4 regions of the Pantoea sp. X-Soil-OKNW-556 genome follow, and region 3 is predicted to be linked to each of the others. Evidence: predicted binding sites of a transcription regulator. Region 3 holds the regulator's gene; each other region holds the start of a gene.
What was found. Region 3 encodes PurR, which represses purine synthesis genes. Its sites were predicted from a motif close to CANGCAAACGTTTGCNTG; they were not measured.
Positions count from the first base shown of each region.

Region 1: AC6I8T_RS13070 (NCS2 family permease) is a predicted target of PurR. The motif match lies at 1,952-1,969, and genes of this name have one in related genera.
Region 2: glyA (serine hydroxymethyltransferase) is a predicted target of PurR. The motif match lies at 2,115-2,132, and genes of this name have one in related genera.
Region 4: guaD (guanine deaminase) is a predicted target of PurR. The motif match lies at 1,784-1,801, and genes of this name have one in related genera.

Region 1 covers NZ_AP035990.1:2,764,672-2,767,969, reverse strand. The annotation lists gene AC6I8T_RS13080 (carbohydrate kinase family protein) at 1-1,028, shown strand, start outside; gene AC6I8T_RS13075 (response regulator) at 965-1,711, opposite strand; gene AC6I8T_RS13070 (NCS2 family permease) at 2,139-3,298, shown strand, end outside.
Region 2 covers NZ_AP035990.1:3,348,253-3,351,550, forward strand. The annotation lists gene AC6I8T_RS15645 (ABC transporter ATP-binding protein) at 1-561, shown strand, start outside; gene glyA (serine hydroxymethyltransferase) at 747-2,000, opposite strand; gene hmpA (NO-inducible flavohemoprotein) at 2,339-3,298, shown strand, end outside.
Region 3 covers NZ_AP035990.1:1,919,190-1,922,487, reverse strand. The annotation lists gene AC6I8T_RS08915 (C40 family peptidase) at 1-466, shown strand, start outside; gene cydH (cytochrome bd-I oxidase subunit CydH) at 529-618, opposite strand; gene purR (HTH-type transcriptional repressor PurR) at 904-1,929, shown strand; gene punR (DNA-binding transcriptional activator PunR) at 1,926-2,837, opposite strand; gene punC (purine nucleoside transporter PunC) at 2,946-3,298, shown strand, end outside.
Region 4 covers NZ_AP035990.1:2,221,321-2,224,618, forward strand. The annotation lists gene xdhA (xanthine dehydrogenase small subunit) at 1-302, opposite strand, end outside; gene guaD (guanine deaminase) at 299-1,627, opposite strand; gene AC6I8T_RS10315 (glycoside hydrolase family 19 protein) at 2,261-2,674, shown strand; gene AC6I8T_RS10320 (hypothetical protein) at 2,677-3,018, shown strand.

The DNA.
Region 1 (3,298 bases), 850 kb from region 3:
CAGCGGGCAGCATGTTGGTGGATCATGTACAACGCATCAGTCACTGGCCGGAACAAGGCTGGCTGGCGGAGATTCACCACAGTGAAAAATGCAGCGGGGGGGCCGCGCTTAACGTGTTGTTCACCCTGGCGCGTATGCAGATTGATTTGCCGCTGGCCGGGGTGGGGATGATCGGCGAGGACAGCGACGGTGATTTTATCGTGCAGTTGCTGGACCAGCATCAGGTTGATCGCCGCCTGGTACAGCGCACCCGAAGCGTGAACACCGCCATGACCCAGGTGATGACCACACCGGATGGTCAGCGTACGTTTTTTCATGCCCGCGGGGCCAATGCACAGCTCGATTTACCGCATTTTGCCGCTATCCATACCTCCCATCGCATCTTCCACCTCGGTTATCTGTTGCTGCTGGATTGCCTTGATTTACCGGATGAACATTGGGGCACGCGCGGTGCCCATCTACTGGCGCAAATGCAGCAGCGCGGCTATCTGACCTCGCTCGATCTTGTGTCGCGCGTCGGGGAGTACCAGGCGCTGGTGGTGCCCGCACTGCGCTGGCTCGATTATCTGGTGATTAACGAACTGGAGGCGCAATCCCTGACCGGTGTCAGGCTGCGCAGCGCGACGGGGATCGCACCGCCTGACGCCTTTGCGGCGGCGGCGACCTGGCTGGTGCAGCAGGGCGTCCGGCGACGCGTGGTGATCCATGCGCCAGAAGGGGCATGGGGCCAGGAGGTCAACGGTGAAGGGCGCTGGCAACCGGCGTGGCAACTGACGCCAGAAGAGATTGTTGGCAGCGTCGGGGCCGGGGATGCCTTTTGTGCCGGCGTGTTATACGCCAGTCATCAGGGCTGGCCAATGACCGAGACGCTGAAGCTGGCGCATACCTGCGCCTGTTTTAATCTGCACGCGGCGAATGCGCTGGACGGCACCCGGCCACTGGCCGAGATGCAGCGCTGGATGGATCAGGCGATTTGTGTGACATGCACGGCAGAGGCCGGGCGCATCACATCCGCAGAGAAAACATAACCCAGACCACGGATGGTGCGGATCAGGCTCGGCTGATGCGGGTTCATCTCAATCTTGCGGCGCAACCGCATGATCAGCACGTCAATGGTACGGTCGAACACATCCAGCGTTTCGCTGTGGGTGAGTTCCAGCAACTGGTCGCGCGTCAGTACTTTACGGGCATGACACACCAGGGCGCGCAGCAACGCATATTCACCCTGAGTTAACGTCACCGTCTCACGCTGGGGGTTAAACAGTTGGCAGCGCGTTTCATCCAGTCGCCAGCCGTTAAACTGCCAACCCTCGTCCTGGGTGCTGACGGGTTGCGCCAGCCGACCACAACGGCGTAATGCTGCACGCGCCCGCGCAACAACCACGCGGGGATTAAACGGTTTGGCAATATAATCGTCAGCGCCCATCTCCAGACCCACCACCATATCCGCTTCTGATCCCATGCCCGTTAGCATGATCACCAGCAGCTCAGGCCGTTGGCGCTGCATTTGCTGTAGCACCAGCAGACCATTGGTGTCCGGCAGCATCATATCCAGCATCACCAGCGAGATTTCCGGGTGTTTATCCAGCAACGTCAGCGCATCTTTTCCCTGATGGCAGCTGAATACGGTAAAAACATGTTCACTCAATACATCGTGCAGCAGTTCGCATACCGCGCGATCGTCATCCACTACCAGAATTGCGGGCTTCATTACGGGCCTCTTTTGTTATGGAAGGGTTAACGAGAGTGTATACCGACCACTTTTGCCTGCTTAATCAGGCAACAGAAACGTGAGCGGCATCGCCTGACAGAGTTTGAAAGCGTGCGTTACCGCAATCTTTTTTCGCTACCCGGTTGACGGATGGGAAAACGATTGCGCGCACATGGTGCAATGCACCATAATCGCGCCTCGTTCTGGTTCAGAATTGTCTGAGTCTAAGATACAGTCGTGAAGGTAAACGATTGCGTCCTGTTATGGCATAGCAATTGCTATGAGGACAGGGGGAAAGGAGTTTAGTAACAAGGCGGATTGATGGCCGAGCATGCAGCCGTCTGCCTTTTCCCGCAACAATAACGCGCATGCACACCCCATTGGCAAGAGAACGCACGTCAGTGACGTCTCCCCATCACGAGAGATGATGATGTTAGAAAAACTATTCAAGCTAAAAGCGCACAACACAACGGTCCGCACCGAAGTTATCGCGGGCATAACCACCTTCCTGGCTATGGCCTATATCCTGTTTGTTAACCCAAGCATTTTGGGTGCGACCGGTATGGATAAGGGCGCGGTTTTCGTGGCCACCTGTCTGGCGGCGGCAATCGGCTGCGTGCTGATGGGCCTGATTGCGAACTACCCGATTGCGCTGGCGCCGGGTATGGGCCTCAATGCCTTCTTTACTTACACCGTGGTGCTGCACATGGGCTACACCTGGCAAATCGCGCTGGGTGCGGTGTTCCTGTCAGCCTGTATCTTCTTTGCGTTGTCGGTGTTCAAAATCCGTGAATGGATTATCGCCAGTATTCCGCTGCCGTTGCGTGCCGGGATTGCTGCCGGTATCGGCCTGTTCCTGGCGCTGATTGCGCTGGAAGGCGCGGGTATCGTGGTGGATAACCCGGCGACCCTGGTGGGCCTGGGCGATCTGACCAAACCTGGCCCGCTGCTGGCGCTGCTGGGCTTCGTCATCATCGTGGTACTGGAAGCGCGTCGCGTGACCGGTGCGGTGCTGATCGGCATCCTGATCGTCACCTTCCTGTCGATGGGTATTGGCCTGACGCCGTTTGGCGGCGTGTTCTCTGCACCGCCGTCTATCGCTCCGACCTTTATGCAACTGGACATCGCCGGTGCCTTTAACGTGGGCCTGGTGAGCGTGATTTTCGCCTTCCTGTTTGTCGACGTGTTCGACAACACCGGTACGCTGCTGGGTGTGACCAAGCGTGCGGGTCTGGCGGATGAGCAGGGCAACGTGCCGAAAATGGGCCGTGCGCTGATCGCCGACAGTGCGGCTGCGCTGTTTGGTTCTCTGCTGGGGACTTCAACCACCACCAGTTATGTTGAATCGGCAGCGGGCGTCAGCGCCGGTGGCCGTACCGGTCTGACCGCGATTGTCGTGGCTATTCTGTTCGTGCTGAGCCTGTTCTTCTCGCCGCTGGCGGGTAGCGTGCCGGTATTCGCCACTGCGCCTGCGCTGCTGTTCGTGGCGGTGCTGATGGCTTCTGGCCTGGCGGAGATTGACTGGAAAGACATCACCACGGCTGCGCCGGTGACGGTCACTGCGCTGACCATGCCGCTGACTTACTC
Region 2 (3,298 bases), 1.4 Mb from region 3:
GTTCGTCTTCCGCTCGACGCTATCGACAAACTGCCACATGAATTTTCCGGTGGGCAACGTCAACGCATTGGTATCAGCCGCGCGCTGGCTGTGGAGCCGCAGGTGTTGATCGCCGATGAGCTGGTGTCGGCGCTGGATGTTTCGGTGCAGGCGCAGGTGGTTAACCTGCTGCTGGATTTGCAGCAAAAACTCAATCTGACGGTGTTATTCGTCGCCCATGATCTGCGGCTGGTCAGGCATATTTCTCACCGGGTGGCGGTGATGTATCTCGGTGAGGTGGTGGAAGTCGCCGATACGGAAACGCTTTTCAATACGCCGTTGCATCCTTACACCCAGGCCCTGCTGCGTGCCGCACCGAGCATGGATCCCTGCAATCGCGGTAAAAACGTTAGTCTGATGGGTGAACTACCCAGCCCACTTTCCCCACCATCGGGCTGTCGCTTTCATACCCGCTGTCCTTATGTTACTGAACGCTGTCGCATAGAACGCCCCGTGCTGGCGACCAAAGCGGAGGGGCAGCGCGTGGCCTGCCATCTGGCACCGGTTGAATCCGGGGCATAAGAAAGTTCACAGTCGATGGAAGCCAGCGTAGTTGTATTCATTTGTAGCGGCGAGATTTATCGCGCTGTCTTCTGTGATGTTAACCTGCGCGATAAATCGCGCCGCGACCACTGATGTCATTCACAAGGCATAAAAAAAAGGATGGCTTAACGCCATCCTTTCTATCGCTTCGAACTCAGGCCTTATCAGGCATAAACCGGCAGACGTGCGCAGATATCCAGCACTTTCTGTTTGGTACGTTCGATGGTGGCTTCGTCGTTGATGTTGTCCAGCACGTCAGCAATCCAGCCAGCCAGTTCACGCACTTCCGCTTCTTTAAAGCCACGACGGGTTACCGCTGGGGTACCGATACGGATACCAGAGGTCACAAACGGGCTTTTCGGATCGTTCGGCACGCTGTTTTTGTTGACGGTGATGTTGGCACGGCCAAGCGCGGCATCCGCTTCTTTACCGGTCAGGTTTTTGCTCACCAGGTCAATCAGGAACAGGTGGTTGTAGGTGCCACCAGAAACGATGTTGTAACCGCGCTCCAGCAGCACTTCCACCATCGCTTTGGCGTTTTTGGCTACTTGCTGCTGGTAAGTTTTGAACTCAGGCTCCATCGCTTCTTTGAACGCAACCGCTTTACCGGCGATAACGTGCATCAGCGGGCCACCCTGACCACCCGGGAACACCGCGGAGTTCAGTTTTTTGTACAGCTCTTCGTCACCGTTTTTCGCCAGGATCAGGCCGCCACGCGGACCCGCCAGGGTTTTATGGGTAGTTGAGGTTACGATGTGTGCATGCGGAACCGGGTTCGGATAGACGTCAGCAGCGATCAGGCCAGCAACGTGAGCCATGTCCACGAACAGCCAGGCGTCCACGCTGTCGGCGATTTCACGCATTTTTGCCCAGTCAACCACGCCAGAGTATGCCGAGAAACCGCCAACGATCATTTTCGGCTTATGGGTTTTCGCCAGTTCAGCCAGTTCGTTGTAGTCGATTTTACCGGTTTCATCGATGCCGTATGGCACCACGTTATACAGTTTACCGGACAGGTTAACCGGAGAACCGTGAGTCAGGTGACCACCGTGCGCCAGGTTCATACCCAGAATGGTATCGCCCGGTTGCAGCAACGCGGTGTACACCGCAAAGTTAGCTTGAGAACCGGAGTGCGGCTGTACGTTAGCGTAATCTGCGCCAAACAGCGCTTTGGCGCGATCGATAGCCAGCTGTTCAACGATATCTACGTATTCACATCCGCCGTAGTAGCGTTTGCCCGGATACCCTTCCGCGTATTTATTGGTGAGCTGTGAACCTTGCGCCTGCATAACGCGTGGGCTGGTGTAGTTTTCAGAAGCAATCAGTTCAATGTGCTCTTCCTGACGCACTTTCTCTTGCTCCATCGCCTGCCACAACTCGGCATCATAATCGGCAATGTTCATATCACGCTTTAACATCCGCATCTCCTGACTCAGCTAACTTTTTTAACGGCAGTTTAAGCCCCGCTAAGGGGCGAAGGCCAACAGTGTAAACCGTTTTGGCAGGTGACGGTAGCCGCAATCCTTTCTTTTTACGCAAACGATTGGCAAGGCGCTGGAACGGGTTTTTTACGCATTTTTGCAACCCTGTGAATCACGATATTTCCTCAGCATGAAGCGGAAAAAATTTCAGGTTTGCGAGGCGGATTCCAGAGCAGGCGAAAGATCCCGCAACGATCAGGGGGATTTACAACCCCTGCGCCTGGATTATAAGATGCATTTAAAATGCATCTTATAAATTGCCATGAGGATTCACCATGCTCGACGCGCAAACCATCGCTACCGTTAAATCGACCCTGCCCGCCATTGCCCAATTAGGCCCCCAGCTCACCGGCCATTTCTATCAGCGAATGCTGACGCAGCACCCGGAACTCAAAGACGTGTTCAACATGAACAACCAGCGCAGCGGTAATCAGCGTGAAGCGCTGTTCAATGCCATCTGCGCTTACGGCGCCAATCTGGAGAACCTTGCGGTGTTGTTGCCCGCGGTCGAAAAAATCGCCCAGAAACATGTCAGCCTGAATATTCAGCCGGAGCAGTACGCTATCGTGGGTGAGAATCTGCTGGCGACCATTCAGGAACTGCTGAACCCCGGCGAGGAAGTCTTACAGGCCTGGGGTAAAGCCTATGGGGTATTGGCTGAGGTGTTTATCCAGCGTGAAGAAACCCTTTATCGCACGTCAGAGGCGAAAATCGGCGGCTGGCGTGGCGCGCGTGATTTCCGCATCCGCGCCATTCAGCAGCAAAGCAGCGTGATTAAAAGTTTCGAACTGGCCCCCGTCGATGGCGAGGCAGTGGCAGATTTCTTGCCTGGTCAGTATCTGGCGATCAGTCTGCGTCCGGACAGCACAGGAAATCTGCAACACCGCCAGTACTCCTTGACGCATCAACCAAATGGTCAGTGCTACCGCATTGCGGTGAAACGTGAAGATCTGGGCACGGTGTCCGGCTGGCTGCACGATCGGGCAAAAGTCGGTGATGTGGTGCAGTGCGCGGCACCGGCGGGTGATTTCTTCCTGCAAGTGACACCGACCACACCCGTCACGCTGATCTCGGCGGGTGTCGGTCAAACGCCAATGTTGGCAATGCTCGCCACGTTGGCTGCACAGACGCATCCGGCGGCAGTTAACTGGCTGCATGCGGCGGAAGATGGCAAACAACATGCGTTTGTTGAAGAAGTCAAAGCGTTGGGCAGCCGCCTGCCGCATTTTGCCAGC
Region 3 (3,298 bases):
GCAGGACGATGACCGCGATTTGACCACCATCAAGATGAGCAATTCTCACCGTCAGCGCTATCAGAAAGCACGCGAAACCGCGATGAACAAGCTGATGGGGCAGATTGGTAAACCATACCAATGGGGTGGCACTTCACCGCATACCGGTTTCGATTGCAGCGGTCTGGTGTGGTACGCCTACAAAGACCTGGTCAAATATAAATTCCCGCGCACCGCCAACGAAATGTATCACCTGCGGGATGCGGCACCGATTAAGCGCGATATGCTGGAGAAAGGGGATTTGGTGTTCTTCCGCATCAATAATCGCGGCACTGCCGATCATGTCGGTGTTTATCTTGGTAATGGCAAATTTATCCAGTCGCCTCGTACCGGTAAAGATATTCAAATCAGTGCATTGGGTGAGGATTACTGGCTGAAACACTACGTCGGGGCACGCCGTATGATGACCCCCAAAACTATCCGCTAAAAAACGCCCGATACCCGATAAAACAACAAGCCGGACCCTGATTTTCAGGTCCGGCTTTTTTATTAATGAAGGATCGCGGTGAAGCTGAACACGATAATCATTAGTAGCGCGCCCACAGTGGTAAACAGCGCCAGTTTCAGGTCTGTACTCATCACAACTCCTTAGTCACAATAAATGAAGGGTTATCGTAATTTTCTCACAGCCTCCGGCAAAAATCTCGTCTTATCCGCGCCAGCTTGCTAGAATCGCCGCCTTTCGTTGCGCAACAGATTTTGCGCACGCTGTGTTTGCGGCAAGTTAAAGCGTTATTGACCAGGTGTTAATGTCTTTTTCTTCGCCATTCGCCCCGAAAATCGGGGCGCAAAACCATTAGCAGACGCAAACGTTTAACAATATACTTATCAGTTAGTTGCGATAAGCCCGGGAGTACCATTTTCATGGCAACAATTAAAGATGTGGCGAAACGCGCCGGTGTCTCCACCACCACGGTTTCGCATGTCATCAACAAAACGCGTTTTGTCGCGGAAGAGACGCGTAACGCCGTATGGGAAGCGATCAAAGAGCTGCATTACTCGCCCAGCGCCGTGGCGCGCAGCCTGAAAGTCAACCACACCAAAACGCTGGGGCTGCTGGCCACCTCCAGTGAAGCCCCCTATTTTGCCGAGATTATCGAGGCGGTGGAAAATCACTGTTTCGATCGCGGCTACACGCTGATCCTGGGCAATGCGCATAACGACCTGCAAAAACAGCGCGCATATCTGTCGATGATGGCGCAGAAGCGTGTCGATGGCCTGTTGGTGATGTGTTCAGAATACCCTGACGACCTGCTGACCATGCTGGAAGAGAACCGTAATATCCCGATGGTGGTGATGGACTGGGGCGCATCGCGTGGCGATTTTACCGATACGGTGCAGGACAATGCGTTTCAGGGCGGCTATCTCGCCGGGCGTTACCTGATTGAACGCGGTCATCGTGACATTGGTGCCATCCCCGGACAAATGGAGCGCAACACCGGCGGTGGCCGCCATGCCGGTTTCATGCAGGCGCTAAATGAGGCAGGCATCACCGTGCGGCCCGAGTGGATTGTGCAGGGCGATTTTGAACCGGAATCCGGTTATCAGGCGATGCAGCAGATCCTCAATCAGAAGCAACGCCCGACTGCTGTGTTCTGCGGTGGCGATATCATGGCGATGGGCGCGATCTGTGCTGCGGATGAAATGGGTCTGCGGGTCCCGCAGGATATCTCAGTGATCGGCTATGACAACGTGCGCAACGCACGTTATTTCACGCCGGCGCTGACCACCGTTCATCAACCCAAAGCTCAGTTAGGTGAAAAAGCGTTGGAAATGCTGCTGGATCGTATCACCAGCAAACGTGAAGAACCGCAAACCATTGAAGTTCAGCCAACGCTAATTGAACGCCGTTCAGTCGCTGACGGCCCGTTCCGCGACTACCGCCGCTAGGTTTCCGTTTCGCTCAACCATTCATAGTTGAGCGTTTCGGCATCGCCGAGATAACTCAGCAACCAACCCAGAGCTGGCGAGTTCCGTTGTTCCGACCAACTGACGCAGCATGGGCTATCCGGGAACGGCGTGGGTAACGGTAACTCGGTTAATGCTCCGCTATCCAGTAATGGCCGGGCTAAATGGCCCGGCACCATCCCCACGCAAAGTCCCGCCAGCAGGCAGTCGACGCCGGTTTCCCATTCCGGCACCACCAGCCGGCGTTGATTATCCAACGTCCAGGTCATGCGCCGCGGCAACGCCCGCGAAGTGTCTTCCAGCACCAGAGAAGGCCAGGCCCGCAACGTCTCGTCATCCAACAAGGTACTTTTTGCCAACGGATGATCGGGGCTGACCACGCAGCGCCAGTTCAACGCGCCCATATCCTGAAAGGCAAAACGCCCACCGACCGGGATCGCCTGAGTGGCCCCAATCGCTACATCGACCCGCCCATCGGCCAGTGCATCCCAGACACCATTAAACACTTCATAACTGATAATCAGCTCCATGTCGGGAAAGTGGCGGTAGAAATCCTTCACCAGTTGTCGGGTGCGATGAGGTTTAACGATGCAATCCACCGCGATACTCAGCTGACCACGCCAGCCATTTGCCAACTGCTGGCACTGCCGCCGCGTCGCCAGCATTTTTTTGATAACACTACGCCCTTCCCGGACAAAATGCTCCCCGGCTGCCGTCAGCACCACTTCCCGATGCTGACGTTCGAACAACGGCACCGCCAGCCAGGTTTCGAGCTGCCGTACCGTGTAGCTGATGGCAGAAGGCACCCGATGTAACTCTTGTGCTGCCGCACTAAAACTACCGCTGCGGGCCACCGCATCTACCACTTCAAGCGCATATTCAGACCACATATTTTTGCCTGCAAATTTTTTGATAGCACCGCGCAAATATTAGCGTTTCACAAAACCTGGCGCACGCTTTTACACTCCTCCGCGTTTTCCTGTCTAAAGAGAATTACCATGTTGTCATCAAAAGGATTTCTGCCTTATCTTGCTTTACTCAGCATGCTGGGCTTTCTTGCTACGGATATGTACCTGCCGGCATTCGGTGCCATGCAGCAGGATTTTGCTACCGCCCCCGGTACCATCAGCGCCAGTCTGAGTCTGTTCCTTGGTGGTTTTGCCTGTGCGCAGGTCTTCTGGGGACCGCTGTCAGATCGCTTCGGACGTAAACCGGTTCTGCTGGCGGGATTAGCGATTTTTGCCCTGGGTTGTCTGGGCATGCTGTGGGTGAGCGACGTCCGTTTGATGCTGGCGCTGCGCTTTGTGCAGGCGCTGGGTGTTTGCGCTGCCGCTGTTAGCTGGCAGGCGCT
Region 4 (3,298 bases), 300 kb from region 3:
CAATCGACCATTGCCTGCTGTACCGGGTGCAGATCGCCCCCCTGGCGTAAATCCTCGACGGTAATCAGTTGCTTGCCTTGCAGGCTGCTGACCAGCGTCAGGCAACTGTTCACCGTCTCATAATGCATGCGTCCATCCATCACCTTCCCCAGCGTCACGGTGCAGGCACCGCAGTCGCCCGAGGCGCAGCCCTCTTTGGTGCCACGACGTTGCTGATGATTACGCAAATAATTCAATACGGTGAGGTTCGGATCGAGATCGCGTTCAGTCACCAGTCGATTATTGAGCAGAAACTGAATCATGCCGCTTTTACCCCGCTTTCCCGTTGCCAGACCGGCTGACCATTGACCCAGGTCTGCGCGATATTGCGATCGTCACCCAGTGTCATCAGCACAAACAATTTTTCCCAGATATCTTTGCTGTTGGCGTAACGCAATTGCTGCAACGCTGAAACAGCGGGGTCGAGCACCACGAAATCCGCCTCTTTACCCGGATTGAAGTTACCGATGGCATGATCGAGATCCAGCGCATGCGCTCCGCCGAGCGTGGCATGATAAAAGGCTTCGCAGGCGCTGAGTTTATAGTGCTGAAGCTGGCCGACTTTGTAAGCCTCACCAAGGGTTTGCAATATGTTAAAGGTGGTGCCAGCACCGACGTCAGTGCCGATCCCCATCCGTACGCCCTGCTGCCAGCAGCGTTTGATGTTAAATAACCCGCTGCCGAGAAACAGGTTGGAGGTCGGACAGAAAGCAATTGATGAATCGGTATCGTGCAGGCACTGCCATTCATGGTCATCCAGATGCAGACAGTGGGCAAACACGCTGCGTTTGCCGGTGAGCTGATGCTGGTGATACACATCGAGATAGCCGTCATGCTCCGGGAACAGTTCTTTGACCCAGGCGATTTCCTGCGGATTTTCGCTCAGATGGGTGTGCAACCAGGTGTCGGGGAACTCTGCCCGTAGCTGACGGACTTTTTCCAACAGCTGTGGCGACGATGTCGGGGCAAAGCGTGGCGTCAGCGCATAACTCAGACGGCCACGATTATGCCAGCGTTCAATCAAGGCGCGGGTTTGCAGGTAGCTTGCCTGCGGGGTTTCGGTCAGATAAGCCGGTGCGTTGCGATCCATCATCACCTTACCGGCAATCAGACGCATATTGAGCTGCTCTGCGGCGCTAAACAATGCTTCCACCGACTGCGGATGCACGGTACCAAATACCAGCGCGGTGGTGGTACCGTTCGCCAGCAGCTGATGCAGAAAGAACGCTGACATCTGTGCCGCATGATCGGGACAGTGGTACTGGCTCTCGACCGGGAAAGTGTATTGGTTCAGCCATTCCAGCAGTTGCTCACCAAACGCCCCTATCATCTCGGTTTGCGGATAGTGAATGTGGGTATCGATAAATCCCGGTACGATCAGTTTGCCGCGCAGGTCGATCAGCGTGGCAGGGTTGATGCGCGACTGTGCGCTTTCCCAGCTCTCCAGGCTGACAACTTTTCCGTCGTGCAGCGTCAATACACCATCTTCGAGGTAGCGCGCCTGATCAGCAATGGTATCGGGTTGTTGTGCCACGCCGGTAAAATCAAAAAAACTGGCGCGCAGCGTGGTTTCGGATGCAAAAGGCATAAAGTAGTTCCTTGCGTTATCTTTGTTATGGCAGGTGATGGCCTTTAAGGAGTTTTGCAAACACCATGCCAACACAAATAACTTATTTTTATGTTTATATTCAATATATTAGGTTGTTATAAGGGATTTCTATGGCAGCATGCCCAGGCAACCGAATGCGCAAACGGTTGCCATGCTTCGCAATCGGTTGCGATTTAACAACCGCCGGTGAGACGGGCTTTTTGTACCCTTTGCGTGGCAATGATTTGTGCCATATTGGTGCGGTTGTGCGCTGAAATCGTGCAGGTGGAATTAAGCAAAGCCTTTGGATGGCCAAAGGGCTTGTGCTGATGGTACGGAAACATTTCTGGACAAAGTCAGTTGTTAAAATTTCTTAAAGTCACGTTACAATGAGTATCTACAGAACTGATGTGCTCAATGCTTTTTTGAATGGATGGAAGTTTCAGTTAAATGGAGGAAATCATTCAATGTTCCGCATCACACCCGTTTTTTTTATGGAAAATCGCTCAGCATTATCTTCATGAAAGAAGCCTTCTAAATTCTCAACAGCACAATGTCAGTGCTCTTGTCCCCTCACTCAACCAATGGTTACCGTTTTACTAAATCGACTCAGACCTCCGACTCGCACACTTTCTGGCACAGTCTTGTGTTGAAACTGCAAACTTTTCATCGCTGACGGAAAGAGCCAGAAACGGCGGTAAGGAGTACGAATACAACACCGCTGTTGGTCGGGCGCTCGGTAACAAATATCCGGGTGATGGTCCTAAATACATCGGCAGAGGTATGCTCCATCTCACTGGTCGCGAGAATTACGATCAGTATGGACGTATTCTCCATGAGGATTTGGTTAATCACCCTGGACTGGTTTCATCTAATCCTGATGTAGCCGTCAGGACTGCCTGTGAATTCTGGCACAAGCGACACGTAAACATACCTGCCGACCGAGATGATTTCAAAGCAGTAACCTATGCCGTTAACGGTGGTTATAACGGACTTGTTGAGAGGAAGCGTGCACTTGATCGGATCAAGAATGAGATGGGTATTTGACAATGTTAAAATTTAAATTTGTTTTCTCTTTAGTTTTTCTGCTCTCGGCTTTCAGCTCATACGCAGCCGGACAACAATCGTCAATGACGTGTAAAGATACGGCTCTTAAAGATGCAAAAAAACTCCTGTCTTTTTATCGGGATAATGATGACCGAATCTCTATAGACAACAAAGTAACTCCGCTGGAGAAAGTGAGTAATCCTCAGAATCCATCACAAAAATTCGATGTATTAGAAGCGTGGGGTTATATCTACAAAGGCAAATACAGAATGCGTTTCAGTTACTATTCCGACCTTGATTGCACGCTCATGGGCGAAGAAATTCTTGAATACGCAGATTTGTAACAATCAGGCTTCCCGACGGCTTTATCGAATATCATCCAAAAAAAACCGCTTGCGCGGGTTAATAACATGAAGCAGTGATTAGGGTTGGTACTGAAAAGCTCACATATAATATGAAAGCAAAGCGTGTCACATTCGCGTATCACACGCCTTTAATTTAAATCTGTTTTATGCCGATAATTTTGATAAATATCAATTGCACAACTTCATGTTAAATATAGATATTCTCATTTGACGCCCAATGTTAATTATATTCCGGCTGTTCAATTCGATAAAGATATTG